One region of the Colwellia sp. BRX10-9 genome, then DNA from elsewhere that is predicted to be linked to it. Evidence: predicted binding sites of a transcription regulator. Region 1 holds the regulator's gene; each other region holds the start of a gene.
What was found. Region 1 encodes FliA, which starts transcription of late flagellar genes. Its sites were predicted from a motif close to CTAAAGNTNNNNNNNNNNNNGCCGATA; they were not measured.
Positions count from the first base shown of each region.

Region 2: the regulator FliA is predicted to act here: its motif matches at 5,200-5,226, upstream of H4J69_RS06705 (DUF5610 domain-containing protein).
Region 3: the regulator FliA is predicted to act here: its motif matches at 3,561-3,587, upstream of pomA (flagellar motor protein PomA).

Region 1 is NZ_JACGVV010000004.1:138,121-145,078, reverse strand. It holds gene H4J69_RS04070 (protein phosphatase CheZ) at 1-708, opposite strand, end outside; gene cheY (chemotaxis response regulator CheY) at 757-1,140, opposite strand; gene H4J69_RS04060 (RNA polymerase sigma factor FliA) at 1,192-1,911, opposite strand; gene H4J69_RS04055 (MinD/ParA family protein) at 1,986-2,828, opposite strand; gene flhF (flagellar biosynthesis protein FlhF) at 2,942-4,516, opposite strand; gene flhA (flagellar biosynthesis protein FlhA) at 4,604-6,706, opposite strand; gene flhB (flagellar biosynthesis protein FlhB) at 6,835-6,958, opposite strand, start outside.
Region 2 is NZ_JACGVV010000007.1:161,682-168,639, forward strand. It holds gene H4J69_RS06680 (histidine phosphatase family protein) at 1-432, opposite strand, end outside; gene sthA (Si-specific NAD(P)(+) transhydrogenase) at 466-1,902, opposite strand; gene H4J69_RS06690 (fatty acid desaturase) at 1,991-3,109, opposite strand; gene fabR (HTH-type transcriptional repressor FabR) at 3,339-3,956, shown strand; gene trmA (tRNA (uridine(54)-C5)-methyltransferase TrmA) at 3,962-5,059, opposite strand; gene H4J69_RS06705 (DUF5610 domain-containing protein) at 5,307-6,575, shown strand; gene H4J69_RS06710 (RNA-binding protein) at 6,636-6,958, opposite strand, start outside.
Region 3 is NZ_JACGVV010000034.1:28,040-34,997, forward strand. It holds gene dxs (1-deoxy-D-xylulose-5-phosphate synthase) at 171-2,054, opposite strand; gene ispA ((2E,6E)-farnesyl diphosphate synthase) at 2,092-2,982, opposite strand; gene H4J69_RS16410 (exodeoxyribonuclease VII small subunit) at 2,982-3,245, opposite strand; gene pomA (flagellar motor protein PomA) at 3,759-4,526, shown strand; gene H4J69_RS16420 (flagellar motor protein MotB) at 4,539-5,477, shown strand; gene thiI (tRNA uracil 4-sulfurtransferase ThiI) at 5,672-6,958, shown strand, end outside.

The DNA of each region.
Region 1 (6,958 bases):
ATCTTGGTCAGCGACAACATCATCACGTTGTGCTGCATTAACGATCGGGCCTTCAACTAAGTTATCACCTACTTTAGGTTTACTTCGCTCTGCATTACTATCTGTCGTAATACCAAAAGCGGTTAGCATACCAATCAAGCTATCCTCTACTTCACGAACTAGATCAATAACTTTACGAATAACTTGTCCGGTTAAATCTTGAAAATCTTGCGCCATCAAAACATCAGTCATTAAATCATGCATACGCACTGATTCTCTATCTGTCGTTTTTAATAATAAATCTATATCAACACATAAACTTTTAAATTCGGTTAATTCCAATTTGTTATGCATTAATTTTTGCCATAACGGATTAACAGCCTTTATTTGCTTTTGTATCGTATCCACAACGGGAAAAATAGATTCAACAGCATCCATGGTTTTATTAGCGGCTTCTTCCGTTCGCGTTATAACGTAGTTTAGACGTTCTTGAGCATCGGGGATATCTGCTGTCGCTAAATCATTTAACCTGGAATCTAATTGAAAATTATTTAATGAGTCATGTAGTTGGCGAGTCAGCTTGCCTATTTCAGCAAACAATTCAGAATTAATTGGATTTTGAATTTCAGCAATTAATTCATCTGCCTTGTCTTGTTGACCACTTTCTAAATATTCGACCAGTAGCTTTGCTTCTTCCAAAGAAACATGCACATTTGTATTCGCACTCATGCAAAAACCTCACGTTTAGATTAATTAATTATCTATCTAATTAAGGAATTAACCTAAGCGTTGAAATATTTTATCTAACTTGGCGTTTAACGTCGCTGCGGTAAATGGTTTTACAATATAGCCATTAACACCCGCTTGAGCCGCCATCACAATTTGTTCTTTCTTTGCTTCAGCAGTGATCAGCAATACTGGGATATGTGATAACTTCGCATCGGCACGGATGGCTTTGAGCAAATCAATACCTTGCATACCTGGCATATTCCAATCAGTTACAACAAAGTCAAAAGAGCCTTCTTTTAACATCGGTAAAGCAGTGCTACCGTCATCTGCTTCTGAAATGTTAGTGAAACCTAAATCTCGTAACAAGTTTTTGACGATACGTCTCATCGTTGAAAAATCATCAACAACAAGAACTTTCATATTTTTATCCAAGGCACCCTCCGGTGAGAACATTTTAAAATTGTGAATATATGTATATTCTACTCAACTTTGCCAAGATTGCATACGTCCTTTTAACCTATGCATTGCTTGACTGTGAATTTGGCTAACACGCGACTCACTTACATCAAGCACTTGACCAATCTCTCGAAGATTTAATTCTTCGTCGTAATATAGTGACAGTACTAGAGCTTCGCGTTCGGGTAAAGTGGAAATGCATGCTGTTAACGATTTTTTAAAAACTATTTTTTCAAAATTATCATAGGGATCGTTATTATTCACATCTTCCATATTCGATATAGCATCTGCCCCCGTACTTAAGTCTTCAATACCAATTATTTTACCGGTACTTACCTCACTTAGAATATGATGGTAGTCATTTAACGAAATATCAAGTTTTTCAGCAACTTCAATATCAGTTACATCACGACCTAAACTTGCTTCAAGCAATTTTATCGCTTCACTGACCATGCGGCTATTTTTATGAACAGAGCGGGGAGTCCAGTCACCACGGCGTATTTCATCAAGCATAGCACCACGGATACGAATACCAGCAAAGGTTTCAAAACTTGCACCTTTGCCGTGATCAAAATTATTAGACGCTTCAAGCAGGCCTATCATGCCTGACTGAATAAGGTCATCAACCTGCACGCTCGCAGGCAACCTTGCTAATAGGTGATAAGCGATTCTTTTCACTAAAACTGTATGCTGCGAAATTATAGCAGATTTATCAGTTTGAATACTGTAAGCATTTGGTTTTACCACTATCGCTCACTCGCTAAATTATAGGAAAGATATAGAACTTTCAACAAAGTACTCATATCTGATTACTATTGTTATTAATGTTCTAACAATTGTTCAATAAAAAACTCTAAATGACCTGACGCTTGTTTAGGCACCGGCCATTTAATTAAATTACCTGCTAAAGATTTAAAAGCAACCGCTGCAGGCGATTGTGGATAAGCTTCAACAATTGCTTTTTGTTTTCTAACGGAATTTCTTATATTTTCGTCAAATGGAATGACAGCAACGAGTTCAAGTGCAACATCTAAAAATCGATCGGTAACTTTAGAAAGCTTACCAAAGAGTTGTTGTCCTTCTCTTGGCGTTCTCACCATGTTGGCAACAACTTTAAATTTAAATACACCATGATCTCGACTTAATAATTTCATTAAGGCGTAGCAATCAGTAATAGATGTAGGTTCATCACAGACCACTAACATCACATCTTGTGAGGCACGGCAAAAGCTTAGTACCATGTCGGAAATACCGGCGGCAGTGTCAACAATAAGTACATCAAATTTTGTGTTCATATCACTAAAAGCGCGAATTAAACCCGCATGTTCAGCAGGCGTTAAATCGACCATAGATTGTGAACCTGACGTAGCAGGAATGATATTAATACCAGCGGGACCTTCAATAATTATATCGTCTAATTCACACTCGCCAGAAAGCACATGTGATAAGTTACGTTTTACCCGCAAACCTAGCATAACATCGACATTAGCCAAGCCTAAATCGGCATCTAAAACTAAAACTCGTTGTCCTAATTGTCCAAGTGCAATAGCGGTATTAAGCGAAACGTTAGTTTTACCTACTCCGCCTTTACCGCCAGAGACAGCAATGACTTTTACCGGAGCTGAATTTTGCATTTTTCTTAAGCCACTTGCTTGATCATTCATTTATCGTATTTCTCTACTTTCTTACGAATAGCTATCAATTTAATTTAGTATAACCCTATAATCATTTAATCTGCATATTTTTATAGCTTCAAAATTCACATATTTAGAACAAGTTATGGAAATACAGCTGTATTAGCACTCATCGGTGCTGTTCGCCAATTTATTGGATTATTAATTTGATTTTTCGCGCTCATTTTATCTGCTAGCGTAACGAGTTTTTCAGCATTTGCAACTTTAATATCTTCAGGAACTCTTTGTCCATCCGTTAAGTAGCCTATCGCTAAACCGTTTTGAATCGAAGTGGAAATTATTTCTCCTATGCTAAGGCTTTCATCAAGTTTAGTATAAATACAGCCAGCTAAAGGTACTTTTTTAAAGCGATCAACATTTTCTTGCATAACTCGTTGTTGAGTATTAGCAGCTAACACTAAATAGTTGCGAATTCTGACCCTTGCATTAGAAACTAAAGTAGTTAGGTGTTTAGCTAAACGCATATCACGTTGCCCCATACCTGCAGTATCAATAAGTATCAGTTTCTTTTTGGAGAACTGTTGCAACAATGTATCTAAGGTTTTTGCATCACCAGCAAGCTTTACATCACAACCAATAATTCGGCCGTAAGTGGCTAATTGTTCAAATCCAGCAATACGGTAGTTATCTGTTGAGATCATCACCACTTGGTCTGCGCCATGAATCTGAGCAAACCGCGCCGCGAGTTTAGCTACGGTAGTTGTTTTACCTACGCCGGTAGGTCCCACTAATGAAACCACGCCACCACGATGAATAATGTCATTATTAGTGGTATTAATTTGTTGGCTGATAAATTTCTTCGCTAATAACCAAGTATCTTGGTCATTTTTTTGTGCTGGAATATAACCTGCAATTTGATCTGAAACTTGTTCGCTCATACCCAAAGACATTAGTCGATTAACCAACATCGCACGAGCGGGATCTTTTTGCGCCATATCCTGCCACATTAACCCCGAAATTTGATGTTCTAGTAATTCACGAATAGAAGACATTTCGTGTTTCATTTTCTCTAAGTCGGCGTTATTTACATTTTGTGGCGGTAAGCCATCGCTTACTAAAGACTGTGCTTGGTTCATCACCGGCTGTTGATATGAGTCGCTTGATTGTTCATCACCTTGTTCTTGGCTATTTTGCTCTAAACGGTCGGTGAAGCTTTTAAATTGCTGCTCAATATTGCTTGACGGTGTTGGCGTTGAAACTTGCGCTGAGTTACTAGGGTTATTTAGCTTAGCGGCTGCCTGGACGATTTTATCATGCTGAGCTTGATTAATACCTTGACCAATATTTGCAGGTGCTTGCTGAACTTGACGGCTTAATAAAGCCGCTAAACTGTCTGAAGGTAAGCGAGTATCTTCTGCTGCCGAGTTGTGCGAAACACTAGGACTGGTCAAAGGATTATTTTGTCTAATATTGACCACATCATTGTCAATCGAACGGTCAAAACTGTTTGTTGCTTGCGCTGTTGAGTTGATTTCAGGAGAATTTTGCATTACGGGTTGTGTTGCTTTAATTTCTACGTTGTTGTCAACCGCAGCCATTAGTTCAACGCCCTCAGGTACGCGTTTATTTGACATAATCACAGCGTCAGCACCTAGCTCGTCTTTGATTTGTGTCAGCGCACTTCTCATATCTTTTGCTACAAAACGTTTAATTTTCAAAACTAACCCCTTATCAACTGCAATCGCTGTTAATGACTTATTCATTTAACCGCAAATATTTTCTGCTGCTCATTACTGATATCGTAATTATTGACCTATGGCGCTTACTATTTTTATCTGCTTATCATCAGGAATTTCTTGGTATGAAATCACCCGCAAGCCTGGAATAGTATATTTAACAAATTTAGCCAGTACCGCTCTTAAAATCCCTGAGGTTAACAATATTGGCGTATCACCCGCCATTTCTTGTTGTTGAGCACCATCAGCTAATGATTTTTGTAACCGTTCTGCTAAACCTGGTTCAATGCCAGCACCATCGTCGCCAGCCATTTGCATAGACTGGTGCAACATCTGTTCCAACTCTGGCGCCAAAGTTATGACAGGTACCTCAGTCACGGGTCCCACTAACTCTTGAACAATGAATTTACGCAAGGTAATACGAACAGCTGCCGTTAAAATTTCAGGGTCTTGGGACTTAGGACCATATTCAACTAACGTTTGAATAATACTGCGCATATCACGAACAGCAACACCTTCATTCATTAGGTTTTGTAGTACTTTAACCAAAGTACCCAGTGATAAAACATCAGGGATGAACCCTTCAATTAATTTAGGATAATTTTTGCCTAGCATATCAAGAAGGTTTTGTACTTCTTCATGACCAAGTAACTGTGCCGCGTTATTTGTTAGTATTTGACTTAAATGAGTGGCAAGGACAGTCGATGCGTCAACCACGGTATAGCCTAAAGACTGAGCATGTTCGCGTTGTGCTGGTTTTATCCATACTGCTTCTAGTCCAAAAGCAGGATCGATTGTTGCCACGCCGTCAAGTTTGCCAAACACTTGCCCTGGATTTATCGCTAATTCATGATCGTGTCTAATTTCAGCTTCACCGATAGTCACGCCCATTAATGATATTTGATAAACATTAGGGTCTAAATCAAGATTATCGCGAATATGTACCGCCGGCACTAGAAAGCCAAACTCTTGGGATAGTTTTTTACGAACACCTTTAATACGGTTAAGGAGTTCCCCACCTTGAGATTTATCTACTAGAGGTATTAGGCGATAACCAATTTCTAAGCCGATAATGTCAACATGGTTAACATCGTCCCAACCTAAGTCTTTTACTTCTGCTTCTTGTTGCTGGGTTTCAACCTGTTCAGCATCTGATTTATCCGCTAATTGTTTTTCTTTGGCAATTTTGTACTTTCCACTTAAAAAGGCGGTTCCAGCGATCATAAAAGCAAAGAATAAAAATGCAAAGTGTGGCATGCCCGGAATAACACCCATGACAAACATAACGGCGGCAGCAATATACAAAGAACGTTCTTGGCCTAATTGGCTGCTGACTTGCTCGCCCATGTCCTGAGAGGTATTTTGTCGCGTAACAACAATCGCCGTACCTACCGATAAAAGTAGACCTGGAATTTGCGCTACTAGGCCGTCTCCAATCGTTAATAAGGTGTATATTTCAACCGCTCTGTCAAAGCTTAAATCGTGTTGTACCATACCGATAACGAGTCCACCGATAATATTAATCAATAAAATTAATATGCCGGCAACCGCATCACCTTTAACAAACTTACTGGCACCATCCATTGAGCCATAAAAATCAGCTTCACTGGTGACTTCGATACGTCTTTCTCTTGCTTGGTCAGCGGTAATAAAGCCGGCATTCAAATCAGCATCAATTGCCATTTGCTTACCAGGCATAGCATCGAGGGTAAAACGCGCGGTTACTTCAGCAATACGCCCAGCACCTTTAGTAACAACCACAAAGTTAATAATGATTAATATAACAAAAACCACTAAACCAACCGCATAGTTACCACCAATAACCACAGAGCCAAAGGCTTCAATAACTTTACCCGCAGCATCAGGCCCTTCATGGCCTTCAAGTAGCACCACTCGTGTACTCGCGACATTTAGTGCTAAACGTAAAATAGTGGCAATTAACAGTACGGCAGGAAAAGAGCCAAATTCAAGAGGCTTTAAGGTATAAACGGTGATCAGTAATACCACCAAAGATAAGGCAATATTAAAAGAAAAAAGTATATCGAGTAAAAATGCCGGCATAGGTAAAATAACCATTCCAAGCGCCGCCATAATTAATATTGGCGTACCTAAACCAGAAAATAGGTTTATTTTACTTTTTTTGAACTCTTTAAATGAAGTAATTAACTGCATATTACTCTTATGATATTTTTTTGACGCATACCATGAAATAGCAATAAGTAGACCAACGTCGATTAAATATAATTAGAGTGATGGATAAATCGACAACAAAACACTTAACCCAATGATTATAAAGAGTATTAATATTTGAACTCATCGGGGATAGGAAGGTTTTTTGCAATCGGTGTCGGCCTTTTGGCTTTACCTTTTTTATGTTCGTTAAGTTGAAAAATAAAAGCTAACACTTGAGCAACCGCAGCGAAG
Region 2 (6,958 bases), on a different contig from region 1:
TGGTGATACTGAGCTTTGGCTTAGTAATTCTGCCAATTGTGCCGTGGTGTTACTGTGTCCAAACACTACGGTGTTCTCTTGTTCTTTGATCAATTGCCAGGCGAGTTGCTCTAATTTATTGGGCGCATAATTTTTGATCGCAAGTTGTTGCTGTTGTGCTAGCGGTGTAGCTGTTGCCATAGTCCGTTGATAGCGCGTACTGTATATATTTTCTATTTCTGCATTCTCTAGAATACGCGCAAGTTCTTTTGCCCTATATGTACCACATTGTGTTAATCCAGAATCTTCTTGTTCAGTTTTGTTTTCAGCATGACGAATTAAATAAAGGCTGTAGCTTTTACTTTCCTTTTGTACATAAGCGTTTTCAGTCGCATTAACGATTAAAATAGGTATGTTGATAAAAAAAATTAACAGTAAAATTAATTTATTCATAACATACCTTTTTCGATTCATGCTTATTCACTATTAAAATAAACGATTCAAACCATTCAATGCAGCAACACGAAATGCCTCAGCCATCGTTGGATAATTAAACGTGGTATTAACAAAGTATTCAATGGTATTACCGCCATTGGTTTGTTGCATAATTGCTTGACCAATATGAATGATTTCAGCTGCATTTTCACCAAAACAATGAATACCTAAAATTTCTTTAGTTTCGCTGTGAAAAAGTATCTTCAGTGAACCGACTAAACTATTTGATATTTGTGCTCTTGCTAAATGTTTGAACTGGGCACGACCAACCTCATACGGAATTTTTGCCGCGGTCAGTTCTTGTTCTGTCTTACCAACAGAGCTTATTTCTGGAATCGTGTAGATACCTGTAGGAATATCAGCAATAAGTTTTGCAGTACTTTGGTGATCTATCATCGCTGAAGCTGCTAACCTGCCTTGATCATAAGCGGCACTGGCTAAGCTTGGGTAACCAATGACATCACCTACCGCATATATATTGTCGACACTGGTTTGATATTGATCGTTGACTTTTAGTTGCCCACGTCCATCTGCTGATAATCCTGCATTTTCAACTTTTAAGTCGGCTGTATTACCTGTTCGCCCATTAGCAAAGAGTAAACAGTCGGCGCGCATTTTTTTACCTGATTCTAAATGAACAACCACAGAGTCGTCGGATGCTTCAACTCGTGCAATCGCTTCGCCATGACGGATCACTACACCATTATTCCATAAGTGGTAGCTGAGTGAATCAGACATTTCTGCATCTAAAAAAGAAAGTAGTCTATCTCGGGTATTAATTAAATCTACCTTTACACCTAAACCTCTAAATATAGAGGCATATTCGGAACCAATAACACCAGCACCATAAATAATGATAGAACGGGGATCATGCTTAAGTGATAAGATGGTATCTGAGTCATAGACTCGCGGATGGTTAAAATCAATATCTTTAGGTCGGTAGGGATGTGAACCAGTAGCAATAACAATTTGCTTTGCCGTAATTTGTTCAATAGCGCCCTCGTTATTCACTATTCTAAGCGTATGGGCATCAATAAAAGACGCTTCACCCGAAATCAGTTCAACGCGGTTACGATCATAAAAGCCACTGCGTAGCTGCACTTGTTTACGAATAACCGAAGAGGCATGTTTAAGAATAGCTGGGAACGTTAAATGTTTTGCTTTTTCATGGCCTCTAAAAAGTGGGCTCGCGTTATACTCAATGAGTCGGCTAACACTTTGACGTAAAGCTTTTGAAGGAATAGTTCCCCAATGCGTACAACCACCGCCAACGTCTTTATATCGCTCAACAATAGCAACACGTTTTTCTTTTTTAGATAGCTCCATAGCCGTACCTTCGCCACCTGGTCCGGTACCTATAATTATTGCATCGTAATCGTAATCGTTATTTGTTTTCTTCTTCGTTTTAGCTTTATTTTGAGTTGCCAAAATCTTGCCTTAAATTCCTACTAAGATAAAAAAATTTTAGCAGGAATTTAGACATCTGACCATGTAAAAGCTTATTAATCTAGAGGGTTTATGCCAGTTGGGTTAATAAGCGTTGAAAATGTTGTTGCTGGTCTGCCAAGTGCTGCTTAAATTCTTGGTATTGCGCTGCTAATTCAGAGCTCTCAACGTCGGCGATTAATTTATCGCGCCTACTGGCAAGTAATTTTTTACGCACATCATAGTAGTCATTAATTCTACTAATGAGTAAATCATATTCTTGCTGTAGTTTTTCTCGCATTTGCTCCGCATTTGGATGAGAGAGTAACTTCTTCTGGCTACGTTTAAATACCATAGCTAAGCGCGCTTTTTCAATTTTGTCATCCGGGTAAGTCCGTAGTTTTGAGGTAAGATTCAAAAACTCACAACCCTTAATCAACCATTTAGTTGGATCAAACTGCCACCAACGAATGCCGTTACGATAATCATTTTCAAAAATATGATGATAGTTATGATAGCCCTCACCAAAAGTTAAAAAAGCAAGAAAGCCATTATCTCGTGCAGTATTTCTTTCTGTGTAAGTTTGTTTACCCCAGATATGTGCCAAAGAATTAATGAAAAAAGTAGTGTGATGGCTTAACACTAAACGCAAGAAACCGACTAAAAGTAAACTACTAATAATATCGCCGTGCCATAAACCAAATAAAATAGGTACACCAAAGTTCATTAATATTGTCAGCAACAAATAATTTCTGTGCTGCCACATTACAATAGCGTCTTTTTGTAAATCACGGGTATTGTCGTAATTAGCATATCGATGCGCTTGATACTCACGAAGCATCCAACCGATATGTGAATACCAAAAGCCTTTTTTAGCTGAATAGGGGTCTTTGTCATTATTATCGACATGCTTATGATGAACTCTATGATCAGAAGCCCAATGTAATATACTATTTTGTAAGGCAAATGCTCCGCCTAGTGCAAAAATGAAACGCAGCGAAGCATGTGCTTGATAGGTTTTGTGCGACCATAATCGGTGATAGCCAGCAGTAATAGACATACCACAATAAATAAAGCAGCATAGTGCTACTACAAGTTCAGTGGTATCAAAACCGTGTGTTATTGCTCGATACGGGACGCCAATTGAGGCAACTAAAAAGGTAATTAAAAACACACTAAAATTTAGCCAAACGATTTTAGGTTTATTCATGTAATAAGAATTCCATCAGTAAAAAAACGAACACTAAGTAAATAATTTCAGTGTACACGTGTACTCTATTTTAACTTTGATCACTTTTCAGTCAAGGTAATTTTTATTAAACTTTTTATCTTCAATCAATAATACTGGATTTAAATGTAGATGTTAGTGATCAAGTTTCTAGTAAATAGATGAAAATTCAGTATGATATAAACAGGCTAAAGTATAGGTTAATTAAGTAATGAGCGGGATTCGGGCACAGCAAAAAGAAAAAACACGTCGACAAATAATTGATGCTGCTCTTGGGCAGTTAAGTAGTGAACGTAGCTTTTCGAGTTTGAGCTTACGGGAAGTCGCTAAAGAGGCTGGCTTAGCACCAACATCATTTTATCGACATTTTTCTGATATGAACGAACTAGGTTTGACGCTGGTCGATGAAGCGGGTTTAACTTTGCGTCAATTAATGCGACAAGCTCGCCAACGAATTGAAAAAGGTGGTTCTGTCATTCAAATATCTGTCGTTACCTTTATGGAGTTTATTGAAAGTAACGGTAATATATTTCGCTTATTATTACGAGAGCGTTCTGGAACGTCAGCTGCTTTTCGAGCGGCGGTAAATCGAGAAGTGCGTTATTTCACCTTAGAACTATGTGATTATTTACAGCAAGCAAATAAATTGAATGCGGATGTGGCTTTTTTACAAGCCGATGCAGCGGTGACTATCGTATTTAGTGCTGGCTCTGATGCATTAGATGTTGATAAAGAGGATCGTCAACAAATATCAATGCGTACCATTCAGCAGCTGCGTTTTATAGCACGGGGAGCTGCTGAATTTAGCAATAGGGGAGTAAAAAAGTAAAAACGTTACTTTTTACGTGAAAGTATCACACCTGTTTCAACATGGTGGGTATATGGAAACTGATCAAATAACGCAAATTTTTCAATATTGTGTGTCTTTATTAGTTCAACTAAGTTTTCTTTTAATGTCTCAGGATTACATGAGATATAAACAATACGTTCAAATCGGCTGACTAACTCTACGCTGTCAGGGTCAAGGCCAGCTCTTGGTGGATCAACTAATACTGTATCGTAATTATAGCTTTTAAGATCGAAACCTTCTAGACGACGAAATACTCGCTCACCGTTCATCGCTTGACTAAAATCTTCACTGGACATTCTTATTATATCAACATTGGTTAACTGGTTTGCGGTGATATTATTTTGTGCTGATTTTACTGATGTTTTCGATATTTCAGTACCTAAAACCCGATCAAAGTTTTCAGCGAGTGCGATACTAAAGTTACCATTACCACAATAGAGTTCGATTAAGTCACCACCGATATTTTGTGTGCCTTGCTTTGCCCAAAGTAGCATTTGCTCATTAACGTGCCCATTAGGCTGTGTAAAACTATTTTCTACTTGCTCGTAGATATAAGTTTTATCGCCAACAGTTAACTTCTCAGTGACATAATCTTTATCGAGGATAAATTTTTGTTTTTTAGCACGGCCAATAATATCAACAGGGGCTATTGCTGAAAGGGTTGATTTTAGTGTTGCCGCTTCAGTTAGCCATTCTTCATCTAATTGTCTGTGATATAACAAGCTTATTAAAAGCTCGCCACTGAGCGTTGATAAAAAATCGACTTGAAATAATCGATGACGAAGTGACGGTTTATCTTTAATTTCGTCAAGCAAGGCTTTCATAGCTTGATTAATGAGTTTACTGGCAACCGGAAAAGTGTCGACGCGATACTTTTCTTTCGTTTCACTATTAAACATAATATAAAATAAGTCATCATTGTCATGCCAAACTCTAAATTCTGCTCGTAATCTATAGTTTAAAGGCTCTGATCGAAAAACATCAAAATTTGGTAAGTCAAAATCACTAAACAATTTAGCGATATCATCCTGTTTGTTATCAAGTTGTTTATCATAAAATTGTGGTGCAATGTGACTAAACATATATAAGCCTTAAACGTAGAAAGAATTAAACAATATTATACCCAACTCTAGTGAGTATTAAAGAGGCGCTGAGTTTAGCGATTGTGATTACTTTGTCTAGTCATTTGTCTATAATTTTCTTACAAGAGATTGACTTCTTGCTAAAGTTTTACGAAAAAATGCCGATATATTAGCCATATTAAATTTAAGGATCTTTAGATCTTTGATTGTGTTTAATTAAAATTTAATTAGATACTGGAGAGTAACAATGAATAAAATTGATAATCAGACAAGGTTGCCGAATTATTTAGGGCAAAGTCGTAAAAGTGAACCAGCAAATAATGAAGTCGTTAAACGAGAAATGCCAGCAGAGTCAGTTAATACACTGGCATTAAACCATCGTGCTGCCATTACGATGAAAATTATATCTCAATCAATTTCTAGTCAGATTTCAGCAAATTTTCAAAAGATTACCGATGCACCGCAAGCAACTAATGTAGTGATGAGTGATATCAGTAAAACAGCGTTAACTGAAAGCGAGCCATCAACTAGCCTTTTTGATTTCGAAGCAGTGGCTCGTAATGTTATGGACTTTGTTAGCGCGAGTATCTTAGCTGCCCAAGCAAATGGAGCGAGTGAGGACAAGTTGAAAGAGATGTTTGAGCAGGGGCGTGCTGGGGCGAATTTAGGTATTGATCAAGCAAAAGGCGATTTAAAAGATCTCGCCATGCTTGACAATGACTTAAACCAAGGTATAGAAAAAAGTCGTACGCTTATTAACAAGGGAATTGATGACCTCCATGAACAAATGTTTCCTTCAGCCAATAAATCAAATGAGAAGGTATCAGAGTTAACGCCAATTATCAGTTCTACAGCAATTGATAGCGAATTATACACAAGCAATTCAAAAAGTAGCGAGCTGAGTATTACCACTACTGACGGTGATGTAGTTTCAATATCATTTAGCGAATTACAAGAATATGCCAGTAAAGAAGCTTACCAGTATCAAGAGAGTAGCCAAGGGGGATCGACAAATTATAGTAGAACCAGTAGTCAGTATCATGAAATCAACTTTTCTTATAGCGTAGAGGGTGAACTTGATGATGATGAAAAAGCAGCAATCGAAGCATTAATTAAAGACGTAAATTCATTACAAAAAGATTTCTTTAATGGCGATGTTAATAAAGCTTTTGAAAAAGCAGTTGAACTTGGCTTCGATAATAAACAGATAACTAGTTTTAGTATGGACTTGCAACAAACAAAAACCAGTTATGTTAGCCAAGCGTATACAGCAGTGGCAGAGTTGGATGATAAATTAGCGCCTAGTGTCGGAAAAGACCTGAGGCCTTTAATTGACTTCTTAGATCAGTTTAACCAACTGCAAGAACAAGCAGATAAAATATTGTCTAAGAATGATGATGCATTTGGTCAGTTACTTGATGCAGTCTTTAAAGCTGAGTTTGGTGACGATAAAGTCGCTAAAGAAAAGTTCGATAAAGTAATAGATACGGTTAAGTCTGACAACATTAAGCTTTAATAGATAAAATAAACCCACGCTAACGTGGGTTTATTTAGGATAACTTACCAAGAAGAACGGTTATTCTTCTTCGAGATTTTTTTCTGGACGTTCCTTAGCTTCACGAACTTTCAAAGTACGCTGCTGAAATTCAGTATCATTAAGCGATGAAACAGCCGCATCAGCCGCATCAGCTGACATTTCAACAAAACCAAAACCACGACGCTTTCCAGTATGTTTATCTTTCATTAAACGAACAGAATGAACTTGACCATGTTCAGAGAATAACTCTCTGATCGATGATTCATTTGCTCGGTAAGGTAGATTCCCTACATATAACGTTTTTATTTCTTCATCAGCACTTTCTGCAGTAGTTGATGAACCTATAAGTGGCGCAATAAAAG
Region 3 (6,958 bases), on a different contig from region 1:
AAATATATCACGTATATTATTTAAGCAGATAAAGACAAGTTTTTAAAGAAAAAATAATAATTAGTCGTAACAATCTAAGAATAATTAGAAGGAAAGAGAAGGGGGGATAAAGATTAAGTCACTAATAATTAACTATTATTAGTGACTTTTGGTGGACGTTTTAACAATATTTAGCGTTCAATAAAATGGGTTATTTTATCAATAATACCTTTACTATCTAAACCAAGTTCTTGATGAATCTCTTGTTGGGTACCATGCTTGATAAAGGTATCAGGTAAGCCAATATTTAATATTTTAATCGCAACACCTTGGCTTAGTATATATTCATTGACTGCTGAACCTGCGCCACCCGCAATTGCATTATCTTCAACGGTCACAATAATACTATGGCTTTTTACAATGTGGTCGATAAGTGTTACATCAAGCGGTTTTATAAAACGCATATCAATGAGCGTAGTATTTAATTGTTGAGCCGCTACTTTGGCTTCATCAAAAGTACTACCAAAGTTTAAAATGGCAACCTTCGGCTCAGCACTCTCAGTGGTTGTTTCTAAAATAGTTTTTGCTTTACCTATTTCAATTGTCTCGCTGATGTCAGGTAAAGGCGCACCATTGCCTGACCCTCTTGGATAACGAACAGCCGCAGGACCATCATGCTTAAAACCCGTGCTAAGCATCAATTGACATTCTCGTTCATCCGATGGCGCCATAATAACAATATTTGGAACACAACGCATAAAGCTTAAATCAAATGAGCCTTGATGAGTTGGCCCGTCTGCGCCAACAATGCCGGCTCGGTCAATCGCGAACAAAACGGGTAAGTTTTGGATCGCCACATCATGAATGAATTGATCGTAACCACGCTGTAAAAAGCTTGAATAAATAGCGACTACCGGTTTTTTACCGCCAATAGCGAGACCCGCAGCAAAAGTTACCGCGTGTTGTTCTGCAATCGCGACATCAAAGTACTGCTTAGGAAAGCGCTGACTAAATTCAACCATGCCAGAGCCTTCACCCATGGCAGGTGTAATGGCTATTAGTGAATCATTATTTTCTGCTGTTCTGCAGAGCCAATCGCCAAATATTTTTGAATAAGTGGGTAAACATGGCTTACTCTTTGGCAAACTCGTTTGTGCGGGATCAAATTTAGGGACAGCATGATATTTTATCGGGTCTTGCTCTGCTGCGTGATAACCTTTGCCTTTTTTCGTGGCAATATGAAGGATTTGAGGCCCTTTTAAGTTACGCATATTAGTAATGGTATCAACCAAACCATTGACATCATGACCGTCGATAGGGCCAATGTAATTAAAGCCTAACTCTTCAAAAAAGGTACTGGGTACAACCATGCCTTTTAAATGTTCTTCTGCACGACTTGCTAATTCTTTAATAGGTGGAATACCCTTTAGTATGCGCTTACCACCCTCGCGTATTCCTGTATATATACTGCCAGATAACAATCGAGCAAAGTGATTATTCAATGCACCAACATTTTCTGAAATTGACATTTCATTGTCATTTAAAATAACCAGCATATCGCTTTTAATATCACCAGCATGATTTAACGCTTCAAAAGCCATACCTGCTGTCATTGCGCCGTCACCAATAACAGCAACAACTTTACGATTTTTTGCTTCTTGTTCTGCAGCAACAGCCATACCTAGTGCCGCAGAGATAGACGTGCTTGAATGGCCAACACTTAATACATCATATTCACTTTCTTCACGCCACGGAAAAGGGTGCAAACCATCTTTTTGACGAATAGTATGCAGTTGATCGCGCCGACCCGTTAAAATTTTATGTGGATAAGCTTGATGGCCAACATCCCATATAAGGTGATCAAAAGGCGTTTTATAAACATAATGTAATGCGACCGTTAATTCTATTGTGCCTAAACCAGAAGCAAAATGGCCACTACTTTTACTTACAGAACTTAATAAGTAACTACGCAGTTCTGTACTGGCCTGAATTAGCTGGCTTTTATTTAACATGCGCAGATCGTCAGGAGAATTTATATTGGCCAATAAAGGGTAGTCGGCAAGATTTATAGTCATATTTATTTTGTTTATTCTTTAAATTGCAAGAGCAAGATCAATGAGCGCGTTTGATAATAAACGTCGCAAATTGAGCTAAGTTATCTGTATTGTAGGGTAAAGTTGCTAAAGCTTGAAGTGCTTGTTGATATAAGTTGTCAGCTTTTTGCTGAGCGCCCTGTAAACCTAATAGCGCAGGGTAGGTACTTTTATTAGAGGAAACGTCTGAACCTGCTGGTTTTCCTAGTTCTTCTTCACTAGAAATAATATCAATTATATCATCGCGCACTTGATAGGCTAAACCAATATGATCAGCATAAATGGCGAGTTGGTGCTTTTCATCGGCAGAAATATCGTTACTTAACTCTGTAACCATGGTCACAGAAGCTTTTAACAACGCACCTGTTTTTAGTGAATGTAGTTTTTCTAGTTCAGCTAAAGTGATCACTTTATCGGTCGCAGAAATATCAAGTGCTTGTCCACCGCACATGCCTTGGTAACCTGAAGCATTGACTAATTGACGGATTAAGCTAATACGTTTTGATTCAACCGCGGCGCTAAAGTTATGATTAACTAAAATATCAAAGGCAAGTGTCTGTAAACTATCACCTGCTAAAATAGCGGTCGCTTCATCAAACGCTTTATGACAAGTTGGTTGCCCACGACGTAAATCATCATCATCCATCGAAGGTAAGTCATCATGAATTAATGAAAAAGCATGGATACATTCTAATGCTGCCGCAATACCGTCAACGTCAGATAATTCAAGTCCCAGTGCATCACCGGTAATATAACTTAAATAAGGACGCATACGCTTACCACCAATTAATAAGCCGTATTGCATTGCTGATAGCAATTTTTGATCATTTATTTCATAAGCGGCTAATTTGTCGGCAAGGTATTCATTAATGCGCGTTTGATAAAAGTCGAGTTGGTATAATTGGGTCACTAATTACTACCCAAACTTTCTGAGTCAACTTCGTTTTCAAAATCTTCAAGTTGGGCTTTACCATTTTTAGTCAGTAAAATTTGAATTTTTTGTTCAGCATTTTTTAACTTTTCTTGACTGGCTTGGCTGAGATTTAAGCCGCGCTCAAAAAGGGTCATTGAATCTTCTAAACTCAATGCTCCTTGTTCTAAATTCTGAACAATAGTTTCAAGTTCTAAGAGTGATTCTTCAAAGCTTAAGTTTTCTATTTTTTTCTTAGCCATCATCGAGAGTTCAGTGATTAAATATCTAGGCGCAAATTTATACCAAACGCCTTAATTAATCAATAAACTTCAAATGCTTTTGCCCCTTAATGACTATCATATACTTTCTATTGTCGGTCATTCTATGACTATATTGGCGCTTATATTTATCGTTAAAGCGCTGCGGTTAACGATAACTAGATAAATATAAATTGGGTAAGCTTAAATATGGCGAATTTAGTTGGCAGTATTAACTGTCTCTGGACTATACGTTGTTAAAGATATTGAACAATTATTTTGTTCAGCAAAGTTAACCTTAAAAATAGCGACTAATTACTTAAGTTATTGACAATATGAGCGATAATAAACTTATAGAGCCGTAAGCCATTCATATGCAGTTTTAACTGCGCGCTTTGGATGGTTATGGTTAAATCACGAGTGTGGATAAGAATATAAGTATTCGCGTATCGTAATACCTTAATGTATTATCAAATAATACGACTATCCGTATCATTTTTTTGTGGAGACTTTTTTGTGGATATAGCAACAATATTAGGTGTAGTAGGCGCAATAGGTTTACTCATTATGGCAATGATGTTGTCTGGTGATATCGGCATGTTTATTGACGTTCAGTCAGTTATTATTGTTTTTGGTGGTTCAATATTTGTTGTTTTATCTAACTATAATCTTGGTCAGTTTTTTGGAATTGGGAAAATTATAGGTAAGGCTTTTATGTTTAAAATTGAACAGCCTGACGACCTTATTGAAAAATCAGTTGAAATGGCTGATGCCGCTCGTAAAGGGGGGTTTTTGGCTTTAGAAGAAGCAGAGATAACTAACGGCTTTATGCAAAAAGGGGTCGATATGTTGGTCGATGGCCACGATGCAGATGTAGTACGTGGCACACTAAAAAAAGATATTGAGCTTACTGCTGAACGCCATGAAACAGGCGTAGGTATGATGATGGCACTTGCTGATGTGGCACCCGCGATGGGCATGATTGGCACCTTAATTGGTTTGGTTGCGATGTTATCAAACATGGATGACCCCAAATCTATTGGTCCAGCTATGGCGGTTGCACTACTAACAACCCTATATGGAGCATTCCTCGCTAACGTTATTGCCATTCCTATAGCGTCAAAACTCAGGCTTCGCCTTGCTGAAGAAAAAATGAACCAGGAGCTTATTCTTGACGCTATTCTGGGTATTCAAGACGGACAAAATCCACGTGTCATCGAAGGGTTACTTAAAAACTATCTTGCTGAAGGTAAACGTGCTGTAAATACCACAGAAGAAGAGTAACGGGAGTAATTTATGGCTGAAAAATGTAAATGTCCACCTCCGGGGCTTCCCGCTTGGATGGGTACTTTTGCTGACTTAATGTCACTATTGATGTGCTTTTTCGTTTTGCTGTTATCTTTTTCTGAAATGGATGTTTTAAAGTTTAAACAAATTGCAGGTTCGATGAAGTTTGCGTTTGGTGTACAAAATAAGATTGAAGTAAAAGATATTCCTAAAGGCACCAGTATTATTGCGCAAGAATTTCGCCCAGGTAAACCTGAGCCAACACCTATAGAAGTTATTCAACAGCAAACCATGGAAATGACCCAACAGATGTTAGAGTTTCAAGCAGGTGATGAAACGTCTGCTGGTGGTCGACAAGAACAACGAGGTACAGAACGTGGTGGACAATCACAAAGTACTGCAGATGAAATGTCAGCCCAGGCAATGCAAAAGGCTCAAGACGAATTAGAGCAGGCTTCGCAAGAGCAAGTAAATGAATTAGTTAAAAAAATTGCTGATCAATTAGAACAACAAATTCAAGATGGTGCCATAGAGCTTGAATCTCTCGGACAACAAGTGATTATTCGTATTCGTGAAAATGGTTCTTTTCCTTCGGGTTCTGCTTTTTTACAACCACAGTTTCGCCCTATTATTAGAGAAATAGGTGAGCTACTCAACACGGTTCCGGGTGAAATTATGGTTTCTGCACACACAGATGATCGCGGTATTAGTTCAGAGTTATTTTCTTCAAATTGGGATTTATCAAGTAAACGAGCTGTCGCTATTGCTCATGAATTAATTAAAGTCCCTGAGTTTGACCAGTCACGTTTACTGGTTGTTGGTCATGCCGATACAAGACCGGTAGTGCCTAATACTAACGCGCTAAATCGCAGAAGAAACCGTCGTGTTGAGATTTCAATTAACCAAGGTAAAGCAAAGGAAACCGAACCTGTTTCTATTATTAAATAATAAATTAAGCCGATAAATTCAACTATCGTGATGGCGTTAAGTGATAAACCCCCGTTTATTGCTTAGCGTACATTTTTCAACTTACTCTTCATTTCAACTTACTCTTTATTTCAATTTCGTGTATAATTCGCGCCATTATTTTTGTCGGCCGATTATGGCCTTTAGTCTAGTTTTATATTTAGGGTCGTTTGTTCATGAAATTCATCGTAAAACTCCAATCTGAAATTGCTGTAAAGAGTCGCCCGGTTCGTAAGCGCTTTACTAAAATTTTAGAATCCAGCATTAAAAATGTTTTACGACGTGTTGATGAGCAAATTACCACTCAGGCAAACTGGGATAATATAGAGGTTAATACTAAAAATAACTGTCCTAAAAATCGTTTGGCACTTGTTGATACCTTAAAATGCGTGCCGGGCATCGCTCATTTTCTTGAAGTTCAACAAACAACCTATACAGATGTGCATAACATTTTTGAAAAAACATTAGCAGCACACGAAAAGACAATTGAAAATAAAACGTTTTGTGTAAGAGCCAAACGAATTGGAACACACGACTTCAATTCCTTACAAGTTGAACAATATGTTGGCGGTGGTTTAAACGAGCACGTTGAATCCGCTAAAGTTAAATTGAAAAAACCTGATGTAACTATTCGATTAGAAATAAAAGATGAATACTTATTTATTGTCACAGAACGACATCAAGGACTAGGTGGTTTCCCAATAGCAAGCCAAGAAGATGTTTTATCATTAATGTCAGGTGGTTTTGATTCGGGTGTATCAAGTTTTCAAATGATCAGAAAGGGTGCTCGTACTCATTACTGTTTCTTTAACTTGGGTGGCGCTGCGCATGAAGTTGGCGTAAAACAAGTGAGTTACTACTTATGGAATAAATTTGGTGCATCACACAAAGTAAAGTTCTTTTCGGTTGATTTTGAACCGGTTGTTGCTGAAATTTTAGAAAATGTTGAAAACGGTCAAATGGGCGTTATTCTAAAACGTATGATGATGCGTGCTGCTGCGAAAATAGCGAAAAGAGCGAATATAGAATCTTTAGTTACGGGTGAAGCGTTAGGTCAAGTATCTAGCCAAACATTAACTAATTTAAATGTGATAGACCGAGTTACTGATACGTTAATTCTCCGTCCATTAGTCGCTTATGATAAACAAGATATTATTGATATCGCCCGTAAAATTGGTACTGAAGACTTTGCTAAAACTATTCCGGAATATTGTGGTGTAATATCAAAGCGCCCAACCATTAAAGCGGTATTATCTAAAATTGAAGCAGAAGAAGAAAACTTTGATTTTGATGTTTTAGACAAGGTTGTTGAAGCAACGCGTATGTACGATATACGTGATATTGGTAAAGAAAGTGAAGAAGAAATTCATGCAGTTGATACAGTAGACGATCTTCCTAGCGATTCAATCGTTATTGACATTAGAAGCCCTGATGAAGAAGACGAAAATCCTCTAGAACTTGAA